4 regions of the Ensifer sp. Root558 genome follow, and region 2 is predicted to be linked to each of the others. Evidence: predicted binding sites of a transcription regulator. Region 2 holds the regulator's gene; each other region holds the start of a gene.
What was found. Region 2 encodes LexA, which represses DNA repair genes until DNA is damaged. Its sites were predicted from a motif close to TGTTCNNNNTGTGTTCNG; they were not measured.
Positions count from the first base shown of each region.

Region 1 (7,276 bases), on a different contig from region 2:
TTCGTCCCGATTTGTCTTAAAGAGTGATGTCGTCCCGGCGAAGCCATCATAGCCAAATCGGTCCGAGGCCCCGTTCGATAACAGTTCGCACCAATTCCGAATGACCTTAATGCGGCCGATCAGGGCTTCGCGCGTGAGACCTTGGCCCGTCTGCTGGCCGTGAAAGATCTTCTGTCTGTTGCGGTGGCAATGTTCTATCTCTTTCTTCAACGGCCGGTAGCGATCCCCGATCACCTCACTGACTGGAACACCGCTCAGATGGCTTATAGCTCCGATGAAGGTGGTGTAATCGAGCCCTCGATGACCGAAGAACGCGTCGCGGATTTTCCCCGCGTCGGCTGACGTGATATCGGACGCCTGATAGAGCAGATTTGCTGTGATCTTGCGCAATTGTCTTTCAAGTTTGATCCAAGCAAGACAGAAGCCATCTACGCCTCTGCTTTCGCAGTCCGATGCCAACAGGATGTCTAGTGATCTGAATTCGTTCTCAAAACTGCGGTTCATCAACACTCTCCACGGGCACTATCCGGACATCGCTTCATTTACTTGCCAAACAGCCAACCCAGCAGACCTTTGCGAGCGGGCCGCTTGGAGACACCCGAAGAATATGGAGAAACATCACGTGCTGGCGGAGCCAACGACGGGCGCGCAGGGACGGCCTGGATTGGTGCCGAAGTTGCCTTGACTCCTGGCGAGGGCGTCGACGGCGCGACCTCGACGCGCTCCCGCTGTGGCGCGATTCCTCGATCGATGAAGTCCTTGATGGTAGACGGAATCTCCAAGGATTCCTTTGCTCGGGTCAATGCAACGTAGAGGAGACGCATTTCCGCGGGGTCGGGGCCGCCACTCTTCTTGTCAGTCGGGCTGCTCCGAAGGAAGTCGTCCATGAGGCGAACGGACTTCCATTCCCGCCCCTTAGACTTGTGGGCAGTGGATATGACTAGGTCGGCCTTCTCCTCATCCACTGTTCTGTTCAGCGCCCACATGAGTTGCTTCTCGCCACGTTTTTCGACGAGGTTTACGAACATCACCAGATGCGCGCCTTCGTCGGTTCGCGCGAACTCAACGACCTCGTTCCAGGATTTGAACCCGAAAAAGGCCGGGCAAGTCGAAGGTTCGTTCTCCTTTAGTGCTTGCGCGCCGCGAAGCATGTCCATCAATTCGGACTTGTCGCCGACCAGGTGCGGCTTGCGTCCGGCATCAAGTGCCTCAATTACGGCACTGATGGTCGTCGCGTTGGTGCGGGCGAGGACTGCAGCCGGATTGGTATTGCCGATCCTGCTGGCGATGCCAGGATTGCCTCTGACTGGCTGACGCTCGCCAAGCTTCACCAGCATCTTAGTCGCGAGGTCGGCGATGGCGTCCCCGAAACGGAACGAGGTCGTCAGATATGTGCTAGCCTCGGTTTCGATCGACTCCATCGCGTTCACGGCGCCGCGCCACTCATAGATCTGCTGATATCTGTCCCCAACGTAGATCAGTTGCCCGCGCTGTCGTTGCAGGATGTCCAGGACGACGGGATTCGTGTCCTGGGCCTCGTCAAGCATAATATAGTCTGCTGTGATGATCGGGCGCGAGAGTCCCCACAGTTTCAGGTAGCCATCGTGTCCAAGGGGCAGTGGATCCCGCTCTGAAAGCATTCGGCTCCAAACGCGACGGGCGCCATCAAGTGCGAAACTGGAGACCTCCTGTAGAATATCCTCCGGCGCGGCCCGGAGCGCGCCGAGGGTGGGAACATGCTGGGGTCCGATCTGGTCATCTGCGCTCTGGGCGTACCGTCGTATGGTCTCGAGGTAGAGATAGCCTTGGGAGTCCGGTGTAACGGCATACTTGTCGCCAAAAGGGCGTCGCTTGATGTCGAGGACTTCAACAAGCTGCTTGGCCGTGCACTTGTTCGTCAGCTTTCCGATATCGTGCTTGTATCCCGGAGGCGCTGCACGGAATGCCAGGCTGTGTGAGGTCGAGCAGTCGACGGTGTCGGGAAACTTCTCCCCAGCATCGGCTACGATGCTCTTGTTGAACGCGAGGTACTGTCCGCGAAGCCCCGTAGCATCGGCGAGGAGCTGAAGTGTGGATGTCTTTCCGGACCCCGCGAAGGCGTTGATCTTGAGTGACTTCCCTCGCATGAACGCGTCAAGCGCAGCGGCCTGTTCGTCCGTCGGTTGGAATTTCGGCTTTTTACGACGGTTAGGTTTTGTGTGGACTACGCCGGACCTACGCTCCGGCTTCCGGGCGCTAGCCGACTGCTTGGCGTCTTCGAAGAGATCCGTCTGCTTCAAGGGCACCTTCGCCAATGCCGACGCGACCTTCTTCCTCAAGTCCGGTGTCTTCTGGTTCTTCCGGAATGATAGTTCGTGATCGAGAAGTTTCAGAAATTCGGTATCTTTGTCACGCGTCGCCTTCCGGAATACTTCCTCCAACTCAACGAATGATTTCGAAATGAAAGGGCGCTGCACGACGATTGCTCTCGGTTTGATGTGATCGAACTATCAACTAAGAGATGCATTTGTACAATATTACTGAAGAGCGCCTTTCGTGTTGGTCATCGCGAAAGCGAGAATTGATGAAAGAACGCTCCTCCGCCGCGGCTGCCGGCAGCGCCGTGTGAAAACCGGCTCCTTCGACCCGAACATGATCGCAACTTTGGATCGGACGGCGCGAACGATAAGACGAAGCGTTTCGACGAAGCGCCCTGCCTTGGCATCACGTGGACGCAGGAAGCTTGATGTCAATGATGTCGGAGAATGCCTGCAGAACAGGTTCGAATCCTGAGAAGTCAATGTTGTCGCGCTGGTCGCGAATGACTTTTGTCGCGAAGCGTTCCTTGCTCATTTTTCCCTTTCCTGGCGGATGGCCGCGCTTCTGCTTGAGATCTACTGTCTTGCCATTCCAGGTCATCGACTTGGTTTTAGCGTCGAACAGATCCTCGACGATCCGCTCCGTGGTGCCGACCTTTCCCGGGACTGCAACAACATAGAGATTTCTTTCTATGTGGTAGAACGGCGCGGAGCCGTCGATCAGGGTTTTCGAGCCAGTTCTCTCCTTGATAAAGCTCCAGATGCCGTTCGTTGCTTTGTCATTATCTACGAAGACGATAACGGGCCTCAATTGGCCCCCGGGATGAAAGGGGTGGACGATCTTGCTGTATTCTCTGACAAACTGCTGGATGTCGCCAGCTCCACCGGACAGCTTTGTCGCCGCTGTATGGTGGCGGCTGTGGCCAAAGAACCGAACATCTGAAGCGTATTCCCCGGCCGAAATCCCCGCGAGCTTCGGAAATTTGGCGTAGAGGACGCGGATCGCGGTCTTGAGGTAAATTACGTCCGTTTTTCCTTCACAGACAATCGTAGGCAGGTCGTTTGCATGAAAGCTACAGTAGTTGATGTAAGACGCGTAATCTCGATAGAACCTGGGAATAGGCTCGCCGGCTTTTTCGAATTCTCGAGCTGACCTGAAGCTGTGACGCGCAGCCTTGGTCTGAAATTGGTAGCTGAGCCGACCGCCAATCTGTTCCAGAGACAGCGCTTTTGTCGTGCCGGACACTGGATCCTTTTGAAAGCAGTTACCTTTTTTCACCAGCGTGTGGACAAGGATTCGATTGCTGGCTTCGACCTCCGTTCGGACGTTGACGAACTTGTTGACGACTAGCCCTGTGACTTCCTGCCGTGACGTGCGGGCTTGCATGCGCGTCTTCTTATTGTTGAGCGCGAAGCCTTGCCTCCATATCCGACTGCGGAGCTCAGCGCCTGCAGACCAAGCTCCCGTTGCTGGGTCCTCCGTAGCGAGGGCCGGCGGAAACTCGGCAAGATTAGTCGAAAAGGTGAGGTCATCGACATATCTGGAGTAGGTGCAGCCGTAACTCGCGGCCATTTTCGAAAGATGGACGTCCATGACACGGGCCATGAGATCCGAGATGATGGGGGACGTCGGGGCGCCCTGCGGTAGCTCGTTGCCATGGCAAACGATCTGAGCGACCACCGTCGCCAGGGCTTCTTTTAGTTGGAAGTCCCGATTTTTAAGAAAGAATCCTCGTACTCGACCGAAATTCAAAGAAGGAAAGAAGTCTTCGAGATCGAGATTTAGTACAAATCTCCGATTAGTGTGCTTGTAAGCATTTGTGTGGATTGAGAGATCGCGGTTTTTCTGAAATCCATGCGAAAGAACCTTCTTGATGTTCTTTTCTACGGGTAAGATTTCTCGTTGACAGGTATAAAGTAGTTCAGCAAGTCGCGATTGTACGAATTTAAGCCGGCGATCTGGTGAGGAAATAGTCCGAACACCGCCGGACTTTTTCGGAATCTCGAAATGCGTGTACTTAAGATGCGACGGGATCTTGTAGAGGATGTAGCTGAGCCCTTTGGGCGACACCCGCAACAGATGCGCGAGATCGGCCAGGTCTTTGCATGCGCGAAAAGAGCTTAAAGTCATGAGGTAATTCGCTTGCGGGCACTCGTATGCGTGTCACGGGATTTCCCGTAGATGAACGTAAGGGTACTCCGGAAGGAGCAATCAGGCCTGACATTGTCAGCAACCGTCGCGATGCGCGACGACAAGATCTGCCCGCAAGCTTGCATCGGCGATAGCAACCTCCGTTCGACACTTCAAGATTATCAATCTCTATCCACAGATGTATTCGGCCTGGATCACTACCCCTCGCGGCCGTCGCCGGTTTCGAAGCCGCCGAGCGAATAGGATCCCCTCCCTGAAGTTGTGTAAAGCACACCAACGTGATCTATTCCGTTGCAACGAAAACTCGCTAGGTATCTGGAATGGTCGACGACAACGCGAAGTTCTTTGAACTTCGAAAGGAAGGCAGGGCCTACCTTACGCGGGTCTTCATGCAGGGAGCGATCAATCCCGAGAAGCGACGTCTAGTTCGATCGGTAATAGAAGGAACCGAGAGGGTCTTGATAGGGGAACTCGAGGGCGCGATGTGCCTTCGACTAACGGGCGAGAAACGCAAGACGCAGGTCACCGCCTTGGTCAGTCAAGACGATGGTGGTGTCAGACGCATCACCCTGGAAACCTTCCAGTCTCGTGCCGGGGATTGGTACCAGGGTTACGAGAAAGATTCCTTTACATTCAGGTCCGATGAGTTCGCAAAGCTGCTGGCTTTCCTCGAAAGCATAAAGTTCATCGACCGCTCGAACGAAGAACGGTTCGAGGTACGCGACGTCTCGGTCGGCAACGGCCCGAAGATAATCACAGATGCGTCCGACCATGCGATGTTAACGAGGATCAAGAAGCTCGATCCCCGCGAACGGGAGCGCCTCTTCCGCGGGTTTCACGCCGACCTCAGCCAGAAAGAAATAAACCTCCTTCTGGGGCGTCGCCAGGCACTTGAAGAATTCGAATGTCAGCTAGCCGCAGAGCAGTGGGTGGAAAGGAGCTGGCAGGATTTCTTTGAACGGCAAAGCTGGGTGTTTGGCTATGGCCTCGATTACAGGATCATGCGGCCGTTCGACCGCGAAATGATGGTCGGCGCGGGGGGCACTGACAATCGGGAGCGACCCACCGTCGACTACTTGATGAACTTCACTGACTACTCTGTCCTCGTGGAGATCAAACGGCCCGACACTCCGATCTTCCAGCAGAGGCGATCAGGACGCTCCGGCACCTGGAGGTTCAGTAATGAATTCATGGACGCTGTTTCGCAGGTTCTGGAACAAAAGGCGGAATGGTTGGTGCAGGCGCACACCGGTCTGAACTATGACAAGTCCGGAACGCGCCGGATGACGGCGCGCTCTCGCGATCCGAAAGCAATTCTCGTGATAGGCCGCGGCAGCGAGATAGAGGGCTGCGGTGGCGCCCGCGACGCCGAAGTGAGACGCGACACATTCGAGCTTTTCAGACGAGACACTCGTAACGTGGATATTGTAACTTTCGACGAACTTCTCGACCGTGCACGATTTATCACAAGAGACTAAGGTCGGATGACGCTTCGCCCAATCGAAACTAAGCTCGTTGAGGACCTGTTCGTTCAGGGCGGATACGTTCTCGAATTCACAAACCAGACTTTTTTCGAGTTCTTCCGTGATGAGGTCGGTATCGACATATACGACGATGCTTACGCATTCCGGGGCAATTCGAAGGGCAAGCGCCTTATAGCCTTCACCCAAACGGCCCAACCGAAGGCGATCGCGAAAGCTCTCGCGGGGTTGTGGGAGTATCCCGAAGCCATACGCCCGGATGGTGCGACTGACGATCATCGTAGGAGGGTGAACGCCATCATTGAGCGGTTGGGGGGCAGGCCCCTCGCTGGAGCCGCTACCGAGAAAGCGAATTCCGACATCAGGCAGCAGCCAGCCGAGTGTATTCTCGGGGAGTTGGAGGCGGAGTTCCTCGGAATGGAGGCAAAAGATGACAGTCCCCAGGCGCGGGGGTATGCCTTTGAAAAGTTCCTCAAGCGCTGGTTTGTCAATCGGCGTCCAAAAATCACCCCTTATCGGCGTCCAATTTTGACCCCCTAGTAGCGTAGATCAGCGCTTGGCCTGCCCGGCGCTGGCCGGGGTTGCAGAGGGTAGGCCAAGTGCGGGTAATGATCGTCTTCGGCTTTAGCTTTGAGAGCGGTTCTTGAAGCGCCAGGACTCGTTTCCGGTTTCGACAATCTCGCAGTGATGGGTCAGACGGTCGAGGAGCGCGGTCGTCATCTTTGCATCGCCGAACACTGTCGGCCATTCGCCGAACGCCAGGTTCGTAGTGACGATGATCGACGTGCGCTCATAGAGCCTGCTGATCAGATGGAACAGGAGTTGGCCGCCCGCCTGGGCAAATGGCAGATAGCCGAGTTCATCCAGGATGATGAAGTCGAGACGGTTGAGATAGTCGGCCGTCCGCCCCTGCTTGCCGCTGCGCGTTTCCGTTTCCAACCGATTGACCAGATCGACGACATTGAAGAAGCGGCCGCGTGTTCCGTTGCGGATCAGTGCACGGGCAATTGCGATGGCCAGATGGCTCTTCCCGGTTCCCGTGCCGCCCACGAGGACGACGTTGCGCTGATCGGCGACGAAGGTGCCGGTCGACAGCTCCCGCACCAGGGATTCATTGACCGGCGTATTGGTGAAGTCGAAGTCGTCGATGTCCTTGGCGAGCGGCAGCTTGGCAATGCTGAGCTGGTAGCGAATGGAGCGGGCCTGCTTCTCGGCGATCTCCGACTGCAGGAGATCGCCGACGATGCGGGGTGGTTCGTGCTGCCGTTTGATGCCGTTGCCCATGACCTCGTCGTAAGCGCTGCGCATTCCATAGAGCTTCAGCGTGCTCATAAGTTCGAGAACCT
Region 1 covers NZ_LMGC01000024.1:16,555-23,830, reverse strand. The annotation lists gene ASD63_RS23315 (hypothetical protein) at 1-504, opposite strand, end outside; gene ASD63_RS23310 (UvrD-helicase domain-containing protein) at 543-2,456, opposite strand; gene ASD63_RS23305 (retron Ec67 family RNA-directed DNA polymerase/endonuclease) at 2,704-4,428, opposite strand; gene ASD63_RS23300 (Shedu immune nuclease family protein) at 4,770-5,927, shown strand; gene ASD63_RS23295 (hypothetical protein) at 5,934-6,470, shown strand; gene istB (IS21-like element helper ATPase IstB) at 6,555-7,276, opposite strand, start outside.
Region 1: a site for LexA is predicted at 2,626-2,643, ahead of ASD63_RS23310 (UvrD-helicase domain-containing protein). Genes of this name have one in related genera too.

Region 2 (7,276 bases):
TATTTCACCAGGATCTGTCCCGGCTGCGGCGTGGGCACTGCCACTTCCTCGATCGTCAGGGGCGCGCCGAATTGCCGAACGACGGCTGCCTTCATCGCCTGAGCCATTTGCCAATCCTCCTCCAATCGCCGGGCCACGGAGAGGTTTCTTTGGGAACAGTGGGCCGGCAGGGGCCTATCTCACATACGAAAATCGTGTAATTGGCTCGAGCATCATGGCGCTCACAGCCAGTGCCCGGACGTCATTTCCTGCTTGGCGTATACCGCCAACACTTCAACGCGGTTCACGTAGCGCCATCGTCAGGTTGCAGCGTAAACCCGCCGGCAGAGTTCGACAATGGGTGGAGTGCAGAAGCGGTTCAGAGACCGACCGCCTTCGGCGCCCGGCCGGATCGAACAACGCATATCGTGCAACGGCGTTCGAGCGGGCGCGCTGGCGCGCGTATTGACAGGATCGGCGCCGGTCGTGTTGACTGAATGCTACGGGGCCGTAGCTCAGTTGGGAGAGCGCCGCAATCGCACTGCGGAGGTCGAGGGTTCGACTCCCTTCGGCTCCACCAAAACGATCAGAAGGTGCCCGGTTGCCGAGGTATCGGAACAGCGGCTGATTTGTCATCAGCAGATCGCCAGTTCGAGTCTCTCTGGGGACACCGCCATGCTAAGCCACCGTCCGGCCTTCGCGAAACGCTGCCCGATCCCGTGGCCACCTGCTTTCAGAGGCTGAACGGATCCCGCGCCGAGCGCTTCTCGCTCGGTGCATTGAACGGGTCGGCTTTCTTCTCCTTGGACTTGCGGCCCTCGTCGGCGATAATCTCGTCGACCGCCCGCTGGCACTTCATCAGCTCGTCGGCCGCCGGGCCGGTGCCGCGCAGGCTGAGATTTGCGATGACGCGATCTTCAAACGCGATGGCCAAGGCCCGCTTGCGCACGAAGCCCGTCAGGAACTCGGCGTCGGTGACGTTCACGAACAGAAACTTTCCGCTCGCATCACCGGCAGCGGTCGCCGAAGCGCTCCAGGGATCGGTCTTGTCGAAGCGGAAGGTCAGGTCGTACTCTTTGCCGACCTCGAGCGACCTCCAGTCGTCGCTGGCGAAGCTCATATAGAGCGGCGACTCGGAGCCCTTGGGATAGAACCCAAGGCGCAAGGTGACCCCGCCGTCGAATACCGATGAGATGAAGCAGGAGCCCTCCATCGAGGTGTCGGAAGCAACGGTCCAGCCGTCGACATCCTTCCACTTGATGATTTCGGACTCCTCAGCCGCGGCCGATCCCGCGGCGATCAGACAGCTTACCAATCCGACCAGCAATCTACGCATGCAAAACCCCCGTTTGCCCGCATTTTGATAGGTCCCCCCGTCACTGTCGAGGGTACCTAGCCGATCCCAGGCAATATTTTAGGAATATTCACCTCTCTGCGGCAAGCGGACGCGCCCATCACATGGCGAAAGGATCTTTCGACGACTTGGTCTGGCCGCCGCCGGCAAAGGGATCGTTGTTCGGCGCATTGCCACCGGCACCCGCAAAGGGATCGTTCGCCGCTCCCTGACCGCCATTCGGGATCAAGGCGCTCACCGCCTCCTGGCACTTGAACATCTCGCTTACCGCCTTCATCGAATCACGCAGGCTGAGGCTCGCGACGACGCGCCCCTCGAAGGCCAGCGCCAAGGTGTTCTTGCGAACGAATTCGGTAAAGAAGTCGGTGTTGGAAAAGTTGACGACAAGGGCCCTGGCGCCGGTCAGATCAACACCGAACGCAACGGCCGGCCACTGACGACCACGGTCGAGCTGCAAGGCAACATCGTATTCCCGCTGCGGCTCGATGGACTTCCATTCGGCATTGCCGATCGAAAGAAACGCCAGGTTCGTCGATCCCCGCGGATAAAAGCCGATACGAAGGATAGCGCCGGCGTCATAGCTCGTCGCCGCGTAACACGAGCCGCCCAGGGAGCGATCGGATCCCACCGTCCAGGCGTTGATCCGTTTCCAGATATTCGAACGCCCTTCTTCGGCAGACGCCGCTCCAGCCGTGAGCAACAGGCCGAGCACCACCAACGACAATCTATGCATGCAACCACCCCACTTTCCACGCAAAGTTATCTTTTTTTAGAGGCCTGTCGAGACGGTGAAGGCCCTTCCCCGCAGGGATTTTTGCGCGCCCCAGGCCCGATGCGAAAGCTGGCAGCTCCGATGCATTCTCCGCGCCGGTCCATGAAGAACGGCCGAGACGAGGTTGAGATCGAGCGGCTGGCGCAAATCAGCCACAGCCTGCGGGCAAAGAGCTGTTGAACATGGCAGAGTGATCGCCATGCTTGCTGGACTTCGGAACGAAAGCGCGGTTCACATCGTTTACCAACCCGTAGTCCCACCCCTTCATCAAGTGGACGATCACCGTGCTTGCCGCCCTGCTTCTCGCTTCGATAGTCGCATCGCCCAATATGCCTGACGTCAAGCTCAGTGCCGCGACGGTGGATGAACTCCAGACCGATTTCGAACGGGCCGTGCCGTGCCATCAGATCGATGGACGCAATGTTTGGAAGGGCGCGCTCGCCTTCTACATCCAGTCCTTCGTTTATGACGGCGATACGCCCGTTGCGACCGATGCGGCCGACGCAGTGCTTCCGGAAGACAACAGCGCCGAAACGGTGAAGGAGTTCGAAGACGCCTGCTCGGCCTCGCAAGCGACTTAAGTCTCTCCGCGAAGAGAGCCGCGATTCGTTCGAATCACGCGCGCGATTGACCTGCCCGGCGCTGTTTTGGGACGCAACCGTCGCCGAAAACCGCCCCGCTCCCGCAAAAGTGACCAATCGCCCCCCACAGAAGCAGCCAATTGCCTGAATTCACGGAATTTTAGGCACTTGCGGAACACATATGGAACAGATAGTGTCTGTTCTTGATTTGTTTCACGCCTCTGGAGCGACGTGCCATGCTGACCCGCAAGCAACAGGAATTGCTTCTGTTCATCCACGAACGCATGAAGGAGTCGGGCGTACCGCCGTCTTTCGATGAAATGAAGGATGCGCTCGACCTTGCGTCGAAGTCCGGCATTCACCGTTTGATCACGGCGCTCGAAGAACGCGGGTTCATTCGCCGGTTGCCGAACCGGGCGCGCGCGCTCGAAGTCATCAAGCTTCCGGAAGCCTACGCCGCCGGCCAGCAACAGCCGCGCAGGGGCTTCTCGCCGAGCGTGATCGAGGGCAGCCTCGGAAAGCCGCCGGCCGCCGCTCCTGCCACGCCGAAGCCGGCGCCGGTCGCCGAAAGCACGTCTGTTTCCGTCCCGGTGATGGGGCGCATCGCTGCCGGCGTGCCGATCTCGGCGATCCAGAACAACACCCATGACATTACCGTTCCGCTCGACATGATCGGCAGCGGCGAGCATTACGCCCTCGAAGTAAAGGGCGATTCGATGATCGAGGCCGGCATCTTCGATGGCGACACGGTGATCATCCGCAACGGCAACTCGGCCAATCCCGGCGACATCATCGTGGCGCTCGTGGACGACGAGGAAGCGACGCTGAAGCGCTTCCGTCGCAAGGGCGCGTCGATTGCGCTCGAAGCGGCCAACCCCGCCTACGAGACGCGCATTTTCGGACCGGATCGCGTGAAGATCCAGGGCAAGCTCGTCGGGCTGATCCGCCGCTACCATTGAATTCCAGGCAGAACGCCGAATCAAAAGAGCCTCGCCACTGAAAGTGGCGAGGCTCTTTCCGTTTAAGGCGACCTGAAATCCAGATCGCTTATTCGTGGATCGTGTATTCGCCGAGTTCGCAGAGATCCTGCGTGTCCTCGGTCGTATCGAGGGCCGAGCCTTCCTCGAATTCGAATCGCATGTCGTATTTGCAGACGTCCCGCCCGTCGGCAATGGTGATCTCCATGCTCTCGCCGGGGTTCAGGACCTGCCGACCGAAAACATCGTCTTCCCATTCATTGACGCCGACCGGCGACGTATAGAAATTCGTCAGTACCGCGCCGGTGTTGTTCTTCAGCTGGAAAACCAGGTCGTCCGCGCGCGCCTCCATAGCGGTCGCCGCAAAACACGCCAACGCCGTCAGGATCAGTCTCTTTTTCATTGATGCCATTGCCTCCGTTCTTAATGTTGACGGACGCTACCGATACGGTTGATCTCAGCGGAGTCATCGTTCCCCCTCTACCGAATTCACCGAAGCGATAAGATCCGACGGAGGCATAGGCGACGTGGCTTGCGCGGACGTGTCGCGAATTTTACCGCGCTGCCCTAAGGCAGAACGCCAAACCAAATTTAACGAGGTGAGATTATTGGAGGCCTCGCCCGGAATTGAACCGGGGTACAAGGATTTGCAGTCCTCTGCGTCACCACTCCGCCACGAGGCCTCACAGCTCGGATAACCAAGCGTTGGCGCGGATTTAGAATGATTGCAGAAAAACCGCAAGAGGCATTTTCTGAAAAACGCGCCGTCGATTTGCAGGACGGATACTTTCCACAGAACGATCGACGATGTCCGCCGATCGTCTCCCAGCTGATCTCAGCACCAGGGCGTCGGGCGCCCTTCCCACGGCCGCACGAGCCCCTCGGAAACGAGTACACGTCCAAGAGATTGGTCACCGCGGGTGACCAGGCGCAGTTTCTCGCCGGCCTTGGCATCTGATCGCCCTCCCGCCGAGATCAGCCTGAAGTCGCCTGCATTCAGCAATTCGCGCAGGCGCTGCTTGGCGTAGAAGCCGCGCGAACGCTCCTTGTCGCAGCTTGCCTGGCGGATTCGCGGCGCATCGACATCGGCGACGCGGATCGTCTCGCCATGGAAGACGAAGGTCGCGCCATCGATCACGCAGTTGTCGTTGCGAATGCCGCAAAAATAGAACTGATCGGTACGGATGGATGCCGTCTTCACCTCTTCATTCGGCCGCACGAGAGGGGTTGGCGGCGTGACGCCGACATTCACCGACGGCACCGGGGCGGCCAGGGCAACCTTCGTCGCCGGGTTGGGCTTCGGATTCGGTTTGTGCCTATCCGCCTGCTGGGCAACGCGCTCCTGCGCTTCAGGAACCGCGCGCTGAGGCTTCGGCTTCGTTTCCGATCGCGATGCAAAGGCCATGACATCGGAAACCACCGGCCAGTGCCGCAACTCGGCGCGATGGTCGTAGGCCATGACGCCGCCAAGGGTGAGCGCTGCGGCCAGATACCACGGCGCCATGCCGCCCTGTTTGCTGGTGCTTCGGCCCGAACTGCGGCGTCGACGTTTCGTAGTGGCTTTGGCCATCGGTCCCCATCCTGATTCGAGACCGCATTATGCGTTTGATGGGTTGCCGAAAAGTTTTCGAGGGCACCCCAACAGAGGGGAAGACCGCCAGGAACCGGTCATTCGCCTGCGCGGCCACGGCCCTTGTTGAGAGATTCGGAATTGCTACGGGACGGCCAAAACTGCCGACCGCCCTGCCCTCGACAACAAGATCGTTAAATCGGCGTCCGCCTCAGGAGCCGTTCGACGAGTTGGCCTTCCCGCGCCAGCGCGCCCACCAGACGGCCAGACGACGACGGCGGCGGCGAACCGAGGGAATGTCGTGGGAAAGCACGATCAGGCCCAACGGTATCATCCAGAAGCCCAGCACGGGCAAGAAACCGAGAAAACCACAAAACACCAGCAGCGAACCCAGCAGGATGCGCAGCAGGGGCGAGTCGGGCAACGCGATACGCCATTTTCCCAGCACGATCTGTCGTGTTTGCGGATCAATGCCGAAATGCGTCTGCTTCCTGTTTTTATTCATCATTCCCTATCCGGCGTGTTTTCCCACAATTGGGGACTTCTCCACAGCCTCGCAACGGAACTTGTCATTTTTTTTGAAAAAAGCGCTTGGCAAATCAGAAAAGCATGCGTATTAGCAGCCTCACTTCTGAAGCGCACAGCACAACAGCGGCGCGGATGATCCCTGGTAGCTCAGCGGTAGAGCATTCGACTGTTAATCGACAGGTCGCCGGTTCGAATCCGGCCCGGGGAGCCACTTTCTAAAAGAGCCATTTGCAGCGATGCGAATGGCTCTTTTTCATTTTGCACCTATGTTCTCCAGGTGATCAATCCCCAACCTCCCGATGGTTCTTCATGACAAAGGCCGCGGCGCCGCCCATCATCGTCTGGTTCCGCAAGGATCTCCGCCTGGCCGACAATCGCGCCCTCTCGGCTGCCGCCGGCGAGGCAGCCGTCATTCCCCTCTATATTCGCGAACCCGCCGACAGCGGCAACGGTGCGCTCGGGGCGGCGCAGGCGTGGTGGCTGCACCATTCGCTCGAGGCCTTGGGCGCAAGTCTCGCGCGGCACGCTTCTCGCCTCGTTCTTCGATCAGGCGCGCCGCTTGACGTGATTGTCGAGATTGCGCGCGCAAGCGGTGCGGAGCGCATCTACTGGAACCGGCGCTACGACCCGAACGGCATCGCCACGGATACCGCGCTCAAGAAGGCGCTGGCCGAGCGGGGAATCATCACGGAGAGCTTTGCAGGACAATTGCTGCATGAGCCCATGCGGCTGCTGACGACGACGGGCGGCCCCTACCGCGTGTTCACGCCGTTCTGGCGCGCGCTCGAACTGAAAAACGAGCTGGCACCGCCGATCGACCGGCCGCACCATATCGCAGCCCCGGGAGCATGGCCGCGATCGGAACGCCTTGACGACTGGTCGCTGCTGCCGACGAAACCGGACTGGGCGGCGACATTCAGCGAGGTCTGGACGCCGGGCGAAGACGGTGCGGCCACCCGTCTCGAAGAATTCGTCGATGAGAAGCTCGACGCCTACAAACGCTGCCGCGACATTCCCGACGCGGATGGCACATCCCTGCTCTCGCCTCATCTCGCCTTTGGCGAAATTTCGCCGGCGCAGGCCTGGCATGCGGCAGCTGGGCCCCAGGCCGATAGCGGCGAAGGGGCGGCCACCTTCCGCAAGGAACTCGCCTGGCGCGAATTCTCCTATCATCTGCTGTTTCATTATCCGGAGCTTGGCCGCCGCAACCTCGACCGTCGATTCGACCGCTTCCACTGGCTGAACGACGAGGACGATTTTACTCGATGGACCAGAGGGCTCACCGGATACCCGATCGTCGATGCCGGCATGCGCCAGCTATGGCGCCACGGCTACATGCACAATCGCGTTCGCATGATTGTCGCCTCCTTTCTCATCAAGGACCTGCTCGTCGACTGGCGCAAGGGAGAAGCCTGGTTCCGTGACACGCTGGTCGACGCGGATCCGGCCAACAATGCCGCAAGCTGGCAATGGGTCGCCGGATCGGGCGCGGACGCCGCACCGTTCTTCCGCATC
Region 2 covers NZ_LMGC01000035.1:357,632-364,907, reverse strand. The annotation lists gene adhP (alcohol dehydrogenase AdhP) at 1-107, opposite strand, end outside; tRNA gene ASD63_RS28215 (tRNA-Ala) at 484-559, shown strand; gene ASD63_RS28210 (hypothetical protein) at 713-1,315, opposite strand; gene ASD63_RS28205 (hypothetical protein) at 1,434-2,066, opposite strand; gene ASD63_RS28200 (hypothetical protein) at 2,390-2,686, shown strand; gene lexA (transcriptional repressor LexA) at 2,923-3,645, shown strand; gene ASD63_RS28190 (hypothetical protein) at 3,734-4,066, opposite strand; tRNA gene ASD63_RS28185 (tRNA-Cys) at 4,273-4,346, opposite strand; gene ASD63_RS28180 (thermonuclease family protein) at 4,499-5,233, opposite strand; gene ASD63_RS28175 (hypothetical protein) at 5,445-5,738, opposite strand; tRNA gene ASD63_RS28170 (tRNA-Asn) at 5,898-5,972, shown strand; gene ASD63_RS28165 (deoxyribodipyrimidine photo-lyase) at 6,071-7,276, shown strand, end outside.

Region 3 (7,276 bases), on a different contig from region 2:
CCCGGCGACTACGGCCTGCTCCTGACCGCCACCTTTCTGGTGCTCTTGAGCGTTCTCGTACCCTATATGCTGCTCGCCTCGCGTGCGCGTCTGCTGCTCAAGCAACCGAAGGCCCTGAAAGCGCTGAACCGGGTTGCGGCCAGCGTGCTTGCCGGCACGGCGGCCTATATCGCGGTTCGCGCCAGCTGAAAAAACTTTTCCCGAACAACGACTTCGCCAGTGGTTTTTCCTTCGGCGGATCGCTGCGCGGTGTTTGTCGTTCTGGAATTGCGCGATCATTGTTCCTATTCTCATAGCTCGACAATTTACGCCCAAGGGAGAAACCCATGTCCGACACACGCAAGCCCGGCCGCGGCCGCGTCTATTCCTCGATCACGGAAACGATCGGCGACACGCCCATCGTGCGGCTGGACAAGCTTGCCAAGGAAAAGGGCGTCAAGGCGAACCTGCTCGCCAAGCTTGAATTCTTCAACCCGATCGCCTCGGTCAAGGACCGTATCGGTGTGGCGATGATCGAGAGCCTGGAAGCGCAGGGCAAGATTACGCCCGGCCGCACGACGCTGGTGGAGCCGACCTCCGGCAATACCGGCATCGCGCTCGCCTTCGTCGCGGCCGCCAAGGGCTACAAGCTGATCCTGACGATGCCGGAGACCATGTCGGTCGAGCGGCGCAAGATGCTGGCGCTGCTCGGCGCCGAGCTGGTGCTGACCGAAGGCGCCAAGGGCATGAAGGGCGCGATCGCCAAGGCGCAGGAACTGGTCGAGACACTGCCGGACGCCATCATCCCACAGCAGTTCGAAAACCCGGCCAACCCGGAAATTCACCGCAAGACGACGGCCGAAGAAATCTGGAACGACACGGACGGCGCTGTCGACATTTTCGTCTCCGGCATCGGCACCGGCGGCACGATTACCGGCGCCGGCCAGGTGCTGAAGGCGCGCAAGCCTTCGATCAAGGTAATCGCCGTCGAGCCGGAGGAATCTCCGGTTCTGTCCGGTGGCAATCCCGGGCCGCACAAGATCCAGGGCATCGGCGCAGGCTTTGCGCCGGCGATCCTCGACACCACGGTCTATGACGAGATCGTCACGGTCAACAGCGCGGAAGCGATCGAGGCCGCCCGCCTTGTCGCCAAGCTCGAAGGCGTGCCGGTCGGCATCTCCGCCGGTGCCGCTCTAACCGCGGCAATCGAGGTCGGCCAGCGCGAGGAAAATGCCGGCAAGACCATCGTCGTCATCATCCCGTCCTTTGCCGAACGCTACCTCTCGACGGTGCTGTTCGATGGCCTGGGCGGCTGATCAGGCTGGGATAACTTCTGATCGGAAAGGGCGCCCACGAGGCGCCCTTTTTTTTTCCAGGCACGCCGCTATGCGGCGACGGGCAAGCGTTCCCCGGCGATCCGATAGGAAATCGCCTCGGCGAGATGGATTCGGCCGACCGTCGACGCACCATCGAGGTCCGCAAGCGTGCGCGCCACCTTCAGCACACGATGGTAGCCGCGGGCGGAGAATTTCATCTTTTCGGCGGCGTCCCGGAGAAGCTGCAGGCCGGCCGCATCGGGTGCTGCGATCTTCTCGATCATCGAGGTCGACGCGCGGGCATTGCTTGTCAGCTCTGGATGTCCGAGGGCGGCGAAACGATCGATCTGCAGCGCCCGGGCACGGGCGACGCGACGGGCAACGACCTCACTGCTTTCGGCTGCGGCGGGCTTCAGGAGATCGGCGGCGCTGACGGCCGGCACGTCGATGCGGATATCGATGCGGTCCATCAGCGGACCAGAAATGCGCGCCTGATAGTCGGACATGCAGCGCGGTCCACGGGCGCAGCTGCGGCCGGGTTCGCCGGCCATGCCGCAGCGGCAGGGGTTCATGGCCGCGACAAGCTGGATCGCGGCGGGATAGCTGACGCGGTGGTTGGCGCGGGCGATGATGCATTCGGCGGTTTCAAGCGGCTGGCGCAGCGCGTCGAGCACCTGCGGCGAGAATTCCGGAAACTCGTCGAGAAACAGTACGCCGTTGTGCGCAAGCGACGCCTCGCCGGGCTTGGCACGCAAGCCGCCACCAACCATGGCGGCCATCGTCGCGGAATGATGCGGCGTGCGGAACGGCGGCCGGTCCGAGAGCTTGCCGCCCGGAAGCTGCCCGGCGATCGAATGGATCATCGACACTTCGAGGAGCTCGGCCGGGTTGAGCGGCGGCAGGATCGACGGCAGGCGGGCAGCGAGCATCGACTTGCCCGAGCCGGGCGGGCCGACCATCAGCAGATTGTGGTTGCCGGCGGCCGCCACTTCGAGCGCCCGCTTGGCGCTTTCCTGACCCTTGATATCGGCGAGATCGGGCAGGTTAGATGCGCCTGAGCGGATCGCGGCCTCGGGTCGCGAAAGCACCTGCGTACCGCGGAAATGGTTGGCGATTGCGATCAGGCTGCGGGGCGCCAGAATGTCGATCTCGGCCCCGGCCCACGCCGCCTCGGGTCCGCTTTCGGCCGGGCAGATCAGACCCTTGCCGAGCGCATTGGCACCGATCGCGGCGGGAAGCGCGCCGGCAACGGCAGCGATGGTGCCATCGAGATTGAGCTCACCGATCACCACATAAGGCGCCAACACATCGCCGGGAATGGCGCCGAGGGCTGCCATCAGGCCGAGTGCGATCGCCAGGTCGAAATGGCTGCCTTCCTTGGGAAGGTCAGCGGGCGCAAGATTGACGGTCACGCGCTTGGCCGGCAGCGCCAGACCTGAAGCATGAAGGGCGGCCTGCACCCGCTCGCGGCTTTCGGCGACGGCCTTGTCCGGCAGGCCGACGATCTGCATGCCGACCTTGCCCGGCGCGACCATCACCTGCACATCGACAGGCAGGCCCTCGATACCCTGAAATGCGACCGTGCTGACGCGCGCGACCATGCTTGCCCCTCGCCCAGGCAGCCCAGTTATCGGGCGCCACAACCGCCCAGGGTTGCAGGCAGAAGCCTTGCACGGCTCGCGCACAAAAACAAGAACAATAACGGAACATTTGAGGAGGCGCGGGTGTGTATCCGGGACGCTTCGGCAAACGGCCGCGGGCGTAGGCCCGCGGCAAGCGCCATCGACCCGAGATGGATCCTAGGCCGAGATCTTGATCAGGCGCGCTTGCGCTCGATCGCATCCCAGAGCAGGCTCGCGACATCGGCGCCGCCGAACTTCTTCACTTCGCGGATGCCGGTCGGCGACGTCACGTTGATCTCGGTCATGTAGTCGCCGATAACGTCGATGCCGACGAAGAGGAAGCCGCGCTCCTTCAGCGCAGGCGCGATGCGGGCGCAGATTTCCTTCTCACGCGCCGTCAGTTCGGTCGGCTCAGGCCGGCCGCCAGCATGCATGTTGGAGCGGGCGTCGTGGTCTGCCGGAACGCGGTTGATGGCGCCGACCGGCTCGCCGTCGACGAGCAGGATGCGCTTGTCGCCCTTGCGCACCGCCGGCAGGTATTCCTGGGCGATGAAGGGCTCGCGGAACATCTGGCCGAACATTTCGAGCAGAGAGGACATGTTGCGGTCGTCGCGGGTCGAGTGGAACACGCCGGCGCCGCCGTTGCCGTAGAGCGGCTTCAGGATGATGTCGCCCATTTCCTGGCGGAAGCTGGAGATCTCAGCGGGGTCGCGGGTGATCAGCGTCTTCGGCATCAGGTCGGCGAATTCGGTGACGAAGATCTTCTCCGGCGAATTGCGCACCCAGGCGGGATCATTGACGACCAGCGTCTTCGGATGCAGGCGTTCCAAAAGGTGCGTCGAGGTAATGTAGGCCATGTCGAAGGGCGGGTCCTGGCGCAGCAGGATGACGTCCATGGTCGAAAGATCCACGCGCTCGGCTTCGCCAAGCGTGAAGTGGTCGCCCTTGACGTCGCGCAGCGTCATCGGCTGCACGCTCGCATAGACCTTGCCGTCGCGCAGCGACAGCTTTTCCGGCGTATAGTGGAAGAGGCGATAGCCGCGCGACTGTGCCTCGAGGCTCATGGCGAAGGTGGAGTCACCCGCAATGTTGATGCCCGACACATGGTCCATCTGGACCCCGACATTGACGATTTTCGCCATCTACCCATTCCCTCATGGATCACGCTTAGCGTGATCGATTTCAAACCGCCGGAGCGAATGAGGACGGGAAAACCGCTGCCCTCTGCCGCACTGGCAAAGCCCTCGACATGTAGAATGCGGGCGGGCCTTAGGCAAGGAGAGGCGAGCCTATTCGAAGCCTTCGATCACGCAGGTGATGAGATCGTGATCCGAAAGCGGCCGGCCGGTTTCGTCAAGCGAAGGAATGATCGTGGTCTCGCCGATCTTCAGCCCGCGCGACAGGAACCAGTCGAGCTTCATCGCCCGCTCTGGCCAGCGGGTGATCAGGCTCGGCCGCGTGGTCATCACGTCGAGCGGCCCACCATGGCGGGTAAAGCCTCTGATGGCGCTCATGGCAAACAGCCCTTCGGCCTCGAAATCGCCGCCGGCATGGTTGCCGGTATTGAGATCGCCACCGATCATCACCGGCAGGCCGGGGAAAGTCTCGTCGAGTGCATCGATCAATTCCTTGACCTGGCGCTCTCGGTAGACGGCAGTCGTCGCACTCTCGAGATGGGTGGAGACGGCGACGAAGGGTCCGGCTTCCGTCTCGATGACGGCGCCGATCGCACAGCGCTCGCCAAGGCGCGGCTGCTCGCCATCGGTGAACCAGAGGCGTCCGCCCCATAGGCGCAACATGAAGGGCCGGGAGAACGGCACCGCAGCCATCAGCGCATTGCCATGGAACCCCTTGGCGTTGAATTCGTCCTCACAGAACTCACGCTCCGTATCGGAGCCGAGACCCATCTCGATGAACTCGATGCCATACGCATAGTGCATGCCGAGTGTTTCGGCGACTTCGGCGGTCGGGTGACGCTGGCCGGTGCGGGCCATGCCGTTGTCCATTTCTGAAAGAAGGACGACCGGCGCGTTCGTCGCGGCGAGATGGGCGGCGCTTTCGGCCGGAAACAGGCAGCGCTCCAGGTTCCAGGCAGCAACGGTGAACGGGAAGGCGAGCGGCGTATCGGAGGCCGGTGTGCCGCCGACCTCCACGCTGTTCATCTCCGGCCGTGCGGCCATGGCTGCGTCATGGGCGGCAATGGTGCGCACGATCTCGGCAAAGCTGGCGCGCGTTTCAAGCGAAGGAACGGCAAGCTGCTCGACGGTCTTGGAGATCACGATGCGGTCTCCAGGCGTGGCGCTGCAACCGGCGCTTCATTGGCAAACGACGTGCCGCGCTCCAGCCGCTTGCCGGTCTCGGTCGAGAAGAAGTGCAGACGGTCGACGGCGATCGTCACTGCAAGATCACCCGAAAGTGGCGTCTCCGGAGACAGCGCGATGGTGAGCGCCTGGCTCTCGATGGTGCCGTGCACGAGCCGCTGCGCGCCCAGTTCCTCGACATAGTCGACCTGGAACAGCATGGCGTCCTCGCCGACGCCGGCGAGCTTGAGATCTTCGGCGCGAAGCCCAACCGTGACCGGGCCTTCGACCGGCGCACGGTCGCCAAGCGCGATCCTGTAGAGACCGATCTGCAGGTTGCCGCCTTCGATCACACCCTTGATCAGGTTCATCGCCGGCGAGCCGATGAAGCTGGCGACGAAGGTTGAGGCCGGGCGGTGATAGACGTCGAGCGGACGGCCGATCTGTTCGATGCGACCGCCATTCAGCACCACCAGACGGTCTGCAAGGGTCATCGCCTCGAGCTGGTCGTGGGTGACGTAGAGCGAGGTCGTGCCGAGGCGCTTCTGCAGGCGTTTGATCTCGCCGCGCATGGAGACGCGCAGCTTGGCGTCGAGATTGGAGAGCGGCTCGTCGAAGAGGAAGGCCGCCGGCTTGCGCACGATGGCGCGGCCCATGGCGACGCGCTGGCGCTGGCCGCCCGAGAGCGCACGGGGCTTGCGGGTAAGATAGGGCTCGATCTCCAGCATGCGAGCGGCTTCTGCGACGCGGGCGTCGATCTCGGCCTTCGGCGTCTTGCGGTTCTTCAGGCCGTAAGCGAGGTTTTCGTAGACGGTCATGTGCGGATAGAGCGCGTAGTTCTGGAAGACCATGGCGATGTCGCGCTCGGCCGGATCGACCTCGTTGATCACGCGTGAGCCGATCGTCACCGTGCCCTTCGAAATCGTCTCCAGCCCCGCGACCATGCGCAGAAGCGTGGACTTGCCGCAGCCGGACGGGCCGACCAGCACGATGAATTCGCCGTCCTCGATATCGATCGAGACGGATTTCACCGCCTCGACATTGCCGTGATAGATCTTCGAGACCTCGGCGATGGTAATGGCCGCCATGGCTGCCTCCGTAAGATTGATGTCGTTTCAGGAGCGGGCGGGACTTTTGTCCCGCCACGACCCCGTTTACTTGTCGCTTTCCGTCAGGCCCTTGATGAACCAGCGCTGGAAGATCACGACGATCATGACCGGCGGCAGCATGGCGAGAATCGCCAGCGCAAAGGCCTCGTTATAGTCGGGGATGTTCGAGCCGACCCAGACGAGCAGGATCTGCTTGATGCCGCGCACCAGGGTGAAGAAGCCTTCGTCGGTGGTCATCAGGGTGGGCCAGAGATACTGGTTCCAACCGTAGACGAACATGATGATGAAGATCGCCGCCATCATCGTGCGCGAGAGCGGCACCAGTACGTCGATGAAGAACTTGAAGGGGCCGGCGCCGTCGATGCGCGCGGCCTCCAGCAACTCGTCCGGCACCGACTTGAAGAACTGCCGGAAGTAGAAGGTGCCCGTCGCCGAGGCGAGAAGCGGCACGATCAGGCCGGTATAGGTGTTGGTCAGCTTCAGCGTGTTCATCACTTCATAGGAAGGAAGGATGCGCACTTCGAGTGGCAGAAGCAGGGTGGTGAAGATCACCCAGAAGAAGAAGGTCGCGAGCGGAAAGCGGAAATAGACGAGCGCATAGGCCGCCAGCATCGACAGCACGATCTTGCCGACGGCGAAACCCAGGCCGAGGATCATCGAGTTCAGCATCATGTTGAAGCCGGTGATCTTGCCGGTGAAGCCGCCCTCGCGCGTCAGTACCGTCTGGTAGGTCTCGACGAAATGGCCGCCCCAGCTGAGGCTGAGACCGTTGCGGTGAATGTCGGCCGCCTCGTGCGTCGAGGTCATGAAGGCGACGACGACGGGCGCCACCATGATGAAGACGCCGAAGAGCAGGATGATGTGGTCGAAAATCTTGGTGCGATACATCGGCCCCACCTCAGTTGTAATGCACGCGCCGCTCGATGAAGCGGAACTGGAAGATGGTGAGC
Region 3 covers NZ_LMGC01000012.1:257,069-264,344, reverse strand. The annotation lists gene ASD63_RS14675 (LysE family translocator) at 1-189, shown strand, start outside; gene cysK (cysteine synthase A) at 327-1,295, shown strand; gene ASD63_RS14665 (YifB family Mg chelatase-like AAA ATPase) at 1,364-2,896, opposite strand; gene gshB (glutathione synthase) at 3,112-4,059, opposite strand; gene ASD63_RS14655 (endonuclease) at 4,207-5,196, opposite strand; gene ASD63_RS14650 (sn-glycerol-3-phosphate import ATP-binding protein UgpC) at 5,193-6,305, opposite strand; gene ugpE (sn-glycerol-3-phosphate ABC transporter permease UgpE) at 6,372-7,214, opposite strand; gene ASD63_RS14640 (ABC transporter permease subunit) at 7,225-7,276, opposite strand, start outside.
Region 3: a site for LexA is predicted at 2,987-3,004, ahead of ASD63_RS14665 (YifB family Mg chelatase-like AAA ATPase). Genes of this name have one in related genera too.

Region 4 (7,276 bases), on a different contig from region 2:
ATCGGTGGCGCTGACGCGGCCGGGATAGTCGCGCTCCTGGTGCATGCGGATCGTGCCGTAGATACCGTTGTTGACGACGACGGTGATGATCGGCAGGCGGTAGCGCACGGCGGTTGCGAATTCCTGGCCGTGCATCAGGAAGCAGCCATCCCCGGCAAAGCAGATGACTTCGCGATCCGGATGCAGCTGCTTGGCGGCGACCGCCGCCGGCAGGCCGTAACCCATTGAGCCCGAAGCCGGGGCTGCCTGGGTGGCGTAGCGGCGGAAGCGGTGGAAGCGATGCACCCAGGTGGCGTAGTTGCCGGCGCCGTTGGTGAAGATCGTATCCTCCGGCACGTTCGCCTCGATCCAGTTCATGATCGGGCCCATCTGCACCGCGCCCGGGCCGGTTTCCGGCGGGGTCGACCACTTGAGATAGGCGGCGTGCATGGTCTCGGTGCGTGCGGACCAGCTCGGTTCGCTCGGCGGTGCAAGGCTTTCGAGCGCGGCGACGAAGTCGCGCGGGCTGGCGGCAATCGCCAGCTCCGGCCTGTAAACACGGCCGAGTTCGGAACTGTCAGGATGCACATGCACCAGCGTCTGGTGCGGGTAGGGGCTGTCCATCAGCGTGTAGCCGGACGAGGGCATTTCCGAGAAGCGGCCGCCGATAAGCAGGATGAGATCCGCTTCCTTGACCTCTTTTGCCAGAGCGGGGTTGATGCCGATGCCGACGTCGCCGGCGTACATCGGGTGCAGGTGATCAAACAGCATCTGGCGACGGAAGGAGCAGCCGACCGGCAGCTTCCAGCGTTCAGCGAAGCGCTGGAATTCAGCAACGCTTTCCGCTGTCCAGCGAGTGCCGCCGAGGACGGCGATCGGGCGCTTGGCGTTGCTCAGCATTTCGCCGAGCCGCTTCATCTGCGCCGGACCTGGATGACCCTCGACCGGCTGGTAGGGTTTGGCGGCGGGCGCCTCGGCGCTGCGGGTCAGCATGTCCTCGGGGAGCGTCAGCACGACAGGGCCGGGGCGGCCGGACGTGGCGACCGCGAAGGCGCGGGTGACGAATTCCGGAATGCGGGCGGGATCGTCGATCTCGCCCACCCATTTGGCGACCTCGGTGAAGGCGCGGCGGTATTCGATCTCCTGGAAGGCCTCGCGCTCGCGCGCTTCGCTCTGCACTTGGCCGATGAAGAGGATCATCGGGATCGAATCCTGCTTGGCGACATGGAGGCCGGCGGAAGCGTTGGTCGCGCCAGGGCCGCGGGTCACCATGCAGATGCCGGGCTCGCCGGTCAGCCGCCCCCAGGCATCCGCCATCATCGCGGCCCCGCCTTCCTGGCGGCAGACGAGCACGTCGATGTCGGTGTCGTAGAGCGCGTCGAGCACGGCGAGATAGCTTTCCCCCGGCACGCAGGCGATGCGCTTCACCCCGTTGGCGACGAGCGCGTCAACGATGAGCTGACCTCCAGTTTTCATGATATTCCTCCCGATGGTCTTTCTTTTGTTTTCAGATGGCTTTGTTGTCAGATGGCTGGCGACACCGGAGCGACGCTCGTGTCCTTGTGCACGCGGCGCTCGCGCCAGATGATGTAGAGGCCGGAGCCGATGATGATGGCGATGCCGAGCCACTTCAGCGCGTCGGGCAGGTCGCCGAAGACGAGCCAGCCGAAGATCGTGGCCGAAACGATTTCGAGATACTGCAGCGGCGCCAGCACCGAGGCCGGGGCGGCGCGATAGGCATAGACGCCGAGCACGCCTGAAATGGTGGCGGTGACGCCGACGCCGAGCAGGTAATACCAGGTGTACCCTTCTGGCCAGACCGGATCGAAGATGCCGGAACCGGTGCCTTCGCCGAAATAAAGCAGCACGAGACAGAAGAGCGCGCCCCAGACGCCGGCGTGAAACTGCATCGACCAGGGGTCCTCATTTTGCGCGACCATGCGGGTGACGAGCAGGAAAACGGCAAGGCCAAAGGCGGCCACAACAGGCAGAAGGGCGATCCAGCCGACCTCCTGCATGCTCGGCTGGATGACGAGCAGCGCGCCGAAGAAGCCGACGCCGCAGGCGGTGTAGCGCCGCCAGCCGATCGTCTCCTTCAGGAAGATGCTGCCAAGGATCGTGAGGATGATCGGCTCGACGAAGAAGATCGCGATCGCGTCGGCGACTTCCATGACCTTCAGCGTGGTAATGAAGGAGAGCATGGTCACGACCAGCAGACCGCCGCGCAACGCGTGCAGCCCGGTCTTCTTCCAGGTGAGATCAAACAGGCTGCCGCGGAAGAGCACGATCGGCAGGATGAAGACGACCTGCAGCAGAAAGCGCACGGCGGTGATTTCGGCCGAGGGAACGGTGGCGATCGCGAGCTTGGCGAAGATGTCGATCAGCGGCGACAGAAGCACCGAGATCACCATCAGTGTCAGCCCGAAGGAGATGCGGTTGTGGTCGGCGGCGATCTTGGGAAGCGACATGTCGGCCATGATATTTCCGGTCAGCGCCGCCCTGCGACGGCGCGCAGGCACCAGGCGGCAAAGTCGGCCGTCGCCTCGTCCCGGCCGAGTTCGTTCAGTGTTTCGTGGCGCATGCCGTCATAGACGGTGACGCTAACGTCGCTGAGACCGGCGGCTTTCATCTTCGTGCCAAGCCAGCGGACGGCGTTGCCCATCTCGGTCGACGGGTCAGCGCTGCCGCCGACGAGATGAATGGGCAGGTTTTTCCGGAGCCGCGCCAGCCGGTCGGGCCGGGCTCCATCGAAGGACAGGCGGAAAAGATCGAGCCAGAGCGAGACCGTCGCATCGAAGCCGCAGAGCGGGTCGGCGGCGTATTTGGCGACCTCGGCATCGTCGCGCGACAGCCAGTCGAGATCGGTCTTGCGATCCTTGATGGCGCCGCCCCACATGCCGAAGGTGAGCTTGGTCAGAAGCGGGCTCGGCACGTCAGACCCTTTGAGCGCCTTTTCGATCTTCAGGATCACCTGTCCGCCACGGCCGGCAAGGCCCGGCCGGAAGTTGGAGTTCCAGACGGCAAGCGCATCGTAGAGGCCGGGATCGGTTTCGGCGGCATTGAGCGCGATCAGTCCACCCATGGAATGGCCGAAGAGGATGACCGGCAAGCCCGGATGGGCGGTGGTCGCAATCTCCCGCACTGCCCGGATGTCCGCGAATATCTTGTCGAGGCCGTCGCGGCTTGCGAACATCCCAAGCTGGGCGTCAGGCGCCTGCGTCGCGCCGTGGCCGCGATGGTCGTGGGCATAGACATGGAAGCCGTGGCCGGCCATCGCCTCGGCAAAGCGGGCATATCGGCCGGAATGCTCGGCAAGGCCATGGCTGACGAGAAGGATGCCGCGGGCTTCTGTGGTTGCCGGAAAATGCCGCCAGCTCAAGCTGGCACCGGTCGGGCTCTGATGCGTCTTCACCTGCCCGAACATCTCTACTCCCGGAAGCAATCGACAGACCTTTGAGATTTCAAATCGATTTGCGTGGCAAAGGCAATCGCCGCTTGTTGATCGTTGCGCATGAGGTCACAAGCGATTTGACGGTGCATTACATTAGGGGTTGCAATTTTCCCGTTTTGGGCGATATTTGTTCCCGTTTTGTTTTTGCGGGAGGATATCATGGTCCGTTTTTGTAAAGCGATATCAGGTTCTGTGGCGGGCATCCTGGCAGCGCTGACGCTGTTGCTTGGTTCCGGCGCCTTTGCTGCCGGTGAAGACGCATCCAAGGGTGCTCCGCCGGCGAGTTCAACCAGCCGCACCGACTACGTGCTGGCGGTCAGCTGGCAGCCCGGTTTCTGCGAGACGCGGCCGCAACGCAAGGAATGCGAGAGCCAGACGGCGGAACGCTTCGATGCCACCAACCTCTCGCTGCATGGCCTGTGGCCGCTGCGCAAGAGCTATTGCGGGGTCGCGGCAGAAGCGCGGGCAACCGACCGCAAGGGCAGCTGGCTGGAGCTGCCGAAGCTTGCCATGGCCGACGACACCGCGGCGCGGCTGCTTATCGCCATGCCCGGCGTGCAATCCGGTCTCGACCGGCACCAGTGGCTGCGAAGCGGCACCTGCCAGAGCGGCTCGGTCGACGACTATTTCTCGGTGCAGCTGCGCATGCTGGAAGAGCTCAACCGCTCGGCGGTCGGGGCACTTTTCCGCCAGCGTGTGGGTGCGGAACTCGATGAGGCGGCGATCAAGCAGGCCTTCGACCAGAGTTTTGGCGCTGGAGCCGGCGACCGGGTGCGCATGCGCTGCCAGACCGTGCAGGGCCGCAGCATCATCACCGGGCTGACGATCGGGCTCACGGGCGATGTCATGAAGGCTGCGAGCCTCGGGCCGCTGATCCAGGCCGCAGGCACGACCGAGTTCAAGTGCGCCAAGGGTATCGCCGATACTGCCGGTCGCGGGTAGGGCGTTTCGCCCGGTCGGCCATGGCAGCGCCTTATGGTGCGGCCTTGACCGCGCCGGCTTTAGGCGCCTTCCGGGAGAGCCTGCCGGGCGTTCCGATCGGGATGTTCGTTTTGGGATAGGGCGGGGGCGGATGCCTTTGATCATTGCCCCCTTCCTATAATTCGCCTACATAGCGGGCAAATTTCCTTATCCCTGCGGAGCATTCCCTCATGGCACGTCAGTTCATCTATCATATGGCCGGACTTAATAAGTCCTACGGCGCGAAGAAGGTTCTCGAGAACGTTCATCTGTCGTTCTACCCGGATGCCAAGATCGGTATCCTCGGCCCGAACGGCGCCGGTAAGTCGACGGTTCTGCGCATCATGGCCGGCCTCGACAAGGAATTCACCGGCGAGGCCTGGGTGGCCGAAGGTGCGACCGTCGGATACCTGCCGCAGGAGCCGCAGCTCGATCCGACGAAGACGGTGCTTGAAAACGCCATGGAAGGCGTCGCCAAGAAGAAGGCGATCGTCGACCGCTACAACGAACTGATGATGAACTATTCCGACGAGACGGCGGAAGAGGGCGCCAAGCTCCAGGATATCATCGACAGCCAGAACCTCTGGGATCTGGAAAGTCAGGTCGAAATGGCCATGGAAGCGCTGCGCTGCCCGCCGGGCGACGCGGAAGTCACCAACCTGTCGGGCGGTGAAAAGCGTCGTGTTGCGCTCTGCAAGCTGCTGCTCTCGCAGCCGGACCTGCTGCTCCTCGACGAACCGACCAACCACCTCGACGCCGAGACGATCGCCTGGCTCGAAAAGCACCTGCGCGAGTATCCGGGCGCCGTGCTGATGATCACCCACGACCGTTACTTCCTCGACAACGTCACCGGCTGGATCCTCGAGCTCGACCGCGGCCGCAGCATCCCCTACGAGGGCAACTACTCGGCCTACCTGGTTGCGAAGGCCAAGCGCATGCAGCAGGAAGGTCGCGAAGAGGCGTCCCGCCAGAAGGCGATCGCTCGCGAACAGGAATGGATCGCATCCAGCCCCAAGGCTCGTCAGGCCAAGTCCAAGGCGCGTATCCGCTCCTATGACGAACTGGTCAACGCGGCGGAAAACCAGCGCCCCGGCGACGCGCAGATCATCATCCCGGTCGGCGAACGTCTCGGCCAGGTGGTCATCGAGATGGAAGGCGTCACCAAGGGCTATGGCGATCGCCTGTTGATCGACGGCCTGTCGCTGAAGCTGCCGCCGGGCGGCATCGTCGGCATCATCGGCCCGAACGGCGCCGGTAAGACGACGCTCTTCCGCATGATCACCGGCCAGGAACAGCCCGACAGCGGCTCAATCCGCATCGGTGATACCGTGCACCTCGGCTATGTCGACCAGAGCCGCGACGCGCTCGACGGCAACAAGACCGTCTGGGAAGAAATCTCCGGCGGTGCTGAAGTCATCAAGCTCGGCAAGCACGAGATGAACTCGCGCGCCTATTGCTCGACCTTCAACTTCAAGGGCGGCGACCAGCAGCAGAAGGTCGGCAACCTCTCGGGCGGTCAGCGCAACCGCGTTCACCTCGCCAAGATGCTGAAGAACGGCGGCAACGTGCTGCTGCTCGACGAACCGACCAACGACCTCGACACCGAGACGCTGGCAGCGCTCGAAATCGCGCTCGAAAACTTCGCCGGTTGCGCCGTTATCATCAGCCACGACCGCATGTTCCTCGACCGCCTGGCAACGCACATCCTCGCTTTTGAAGGCGACAGCCAGGTCGAGTGGTTCGAAGGCAACTTCGAAGACTACGAGAAGGACAAGATCCGCCGCCTCGGCCCGGACTCGGTCAACCCGAAGCGCGTCACCTACAAGCGCCTGACGCGCTGATTTCAGCCGCCGCCATATCGTGGCGCTGGACCTTGCTGCGTCCGTTGAAGCGGGCGCTGCAACATTTGCTCTAGGAACGGGCGAGGCGCAGGCTTCGCCCGTTTTCCTTTGTCTCCTGACCTGAGGCGAAGACCAGCTGTCGCTCGGTTGCGCGCCAGGGTCTGTTTATCGCTGTGCCCGCGTGGGGGATGAACGTGCGGGACGCTCCAGGGGTCGGCGTAGCGATCAGCTCTGCGATTGCCGTCCCGATGGCGGGCGCGAACGGGCGTTTGCAGGTTTGTCTATCGCTGCGGCGAGATGGGCTGGCGGATGACGCGTACCTCGGGCGGCAGAGGCGCGGATAGGGTGGCGTCCCAACACCGGGAAGGGCGCCGGGTTTGTCACGGTTGCGTGGGGCTGCCCTCATTCGGGTCGTGAAGTCGGCCTACTAGCGGGACCTTCGCAGGTCTCCTGACGTGCCGCCCGAGACATCGTTTGGGGCGCATGGCGTCCATACACAAGCATCCGTTCCGCCGGCGCCATTGTTTGGCCTCTCCGCGCAAATCCGCTTGCGTCACCACCGCAAATCACATAAACATATCTTTATGTGTTGATGGGGATCGCTATGGCTCTGCAGAGAGAACTGGGTCTGGATGCGTTGGTGGACGTGCTGAAGGCGGCGGGCGAGCCGACCCGCATGCGTCTCGTCGCGCTTCTCGCCGCCGGCGATCTGACCGTCACCGATCTTACCGAAATTCTCGGTCAATCGCAGCCACGCATTTCCAGGCATCTGAAGCTGCTGGCGGAGGTCGAGCTGATCGACCGCTACCAGGAGGGCGCCTGGGCCTATTTCCGCCTCCGTCAGGACGGTGCCCGGGTCGGGCTCGTGCGGGCGATGCTGGCCTCCGCCTCCGTCGACGACGCGGTGTTGGCGCGTGATGCAGCCCGGCTCACCACCTTGAAGAAGGCGCGCTCGGAGAAGGCGCAGGCCTATTTCAGCCGCAACGCCGCCGGCTGGGACGAGCTTCGCCGCCTGCATGTCAGCGAGCGTGACGTCGAGGCGAAG
Region 4 covers NZ_LMGC01000001.1:145,284-152,559, forward strand. The annotation lists gene ASD63_RS00725 (thiamine pyrophosphate-binding protein) at 1-1,455, opposite strand, end outside; gene ASD63_RS00730 (DMT family transporter) at 1,503-2,456, opposite strand; gene ASD63_RS00735 (alpha/beta hydrolase) at 2,468-3,403, opposite strand; gene ASD63_RS00740 (ribonuclease) at 3,590-4,372, shown strand; gene ettA (energy-dependent translational throttle protein EttA) at 4,582-6,231, shown strand; gene ASD63_RS00750 (metalloregulator ArsR/SmtB family transcription factor) at 6,836-7,276, shown strand, end outside.
Region 4: a site for LexA is predicted at 3,559-3,576, ahead of ASD63_RS00740 (ribonuclease). Genes of this name have one in related genera too.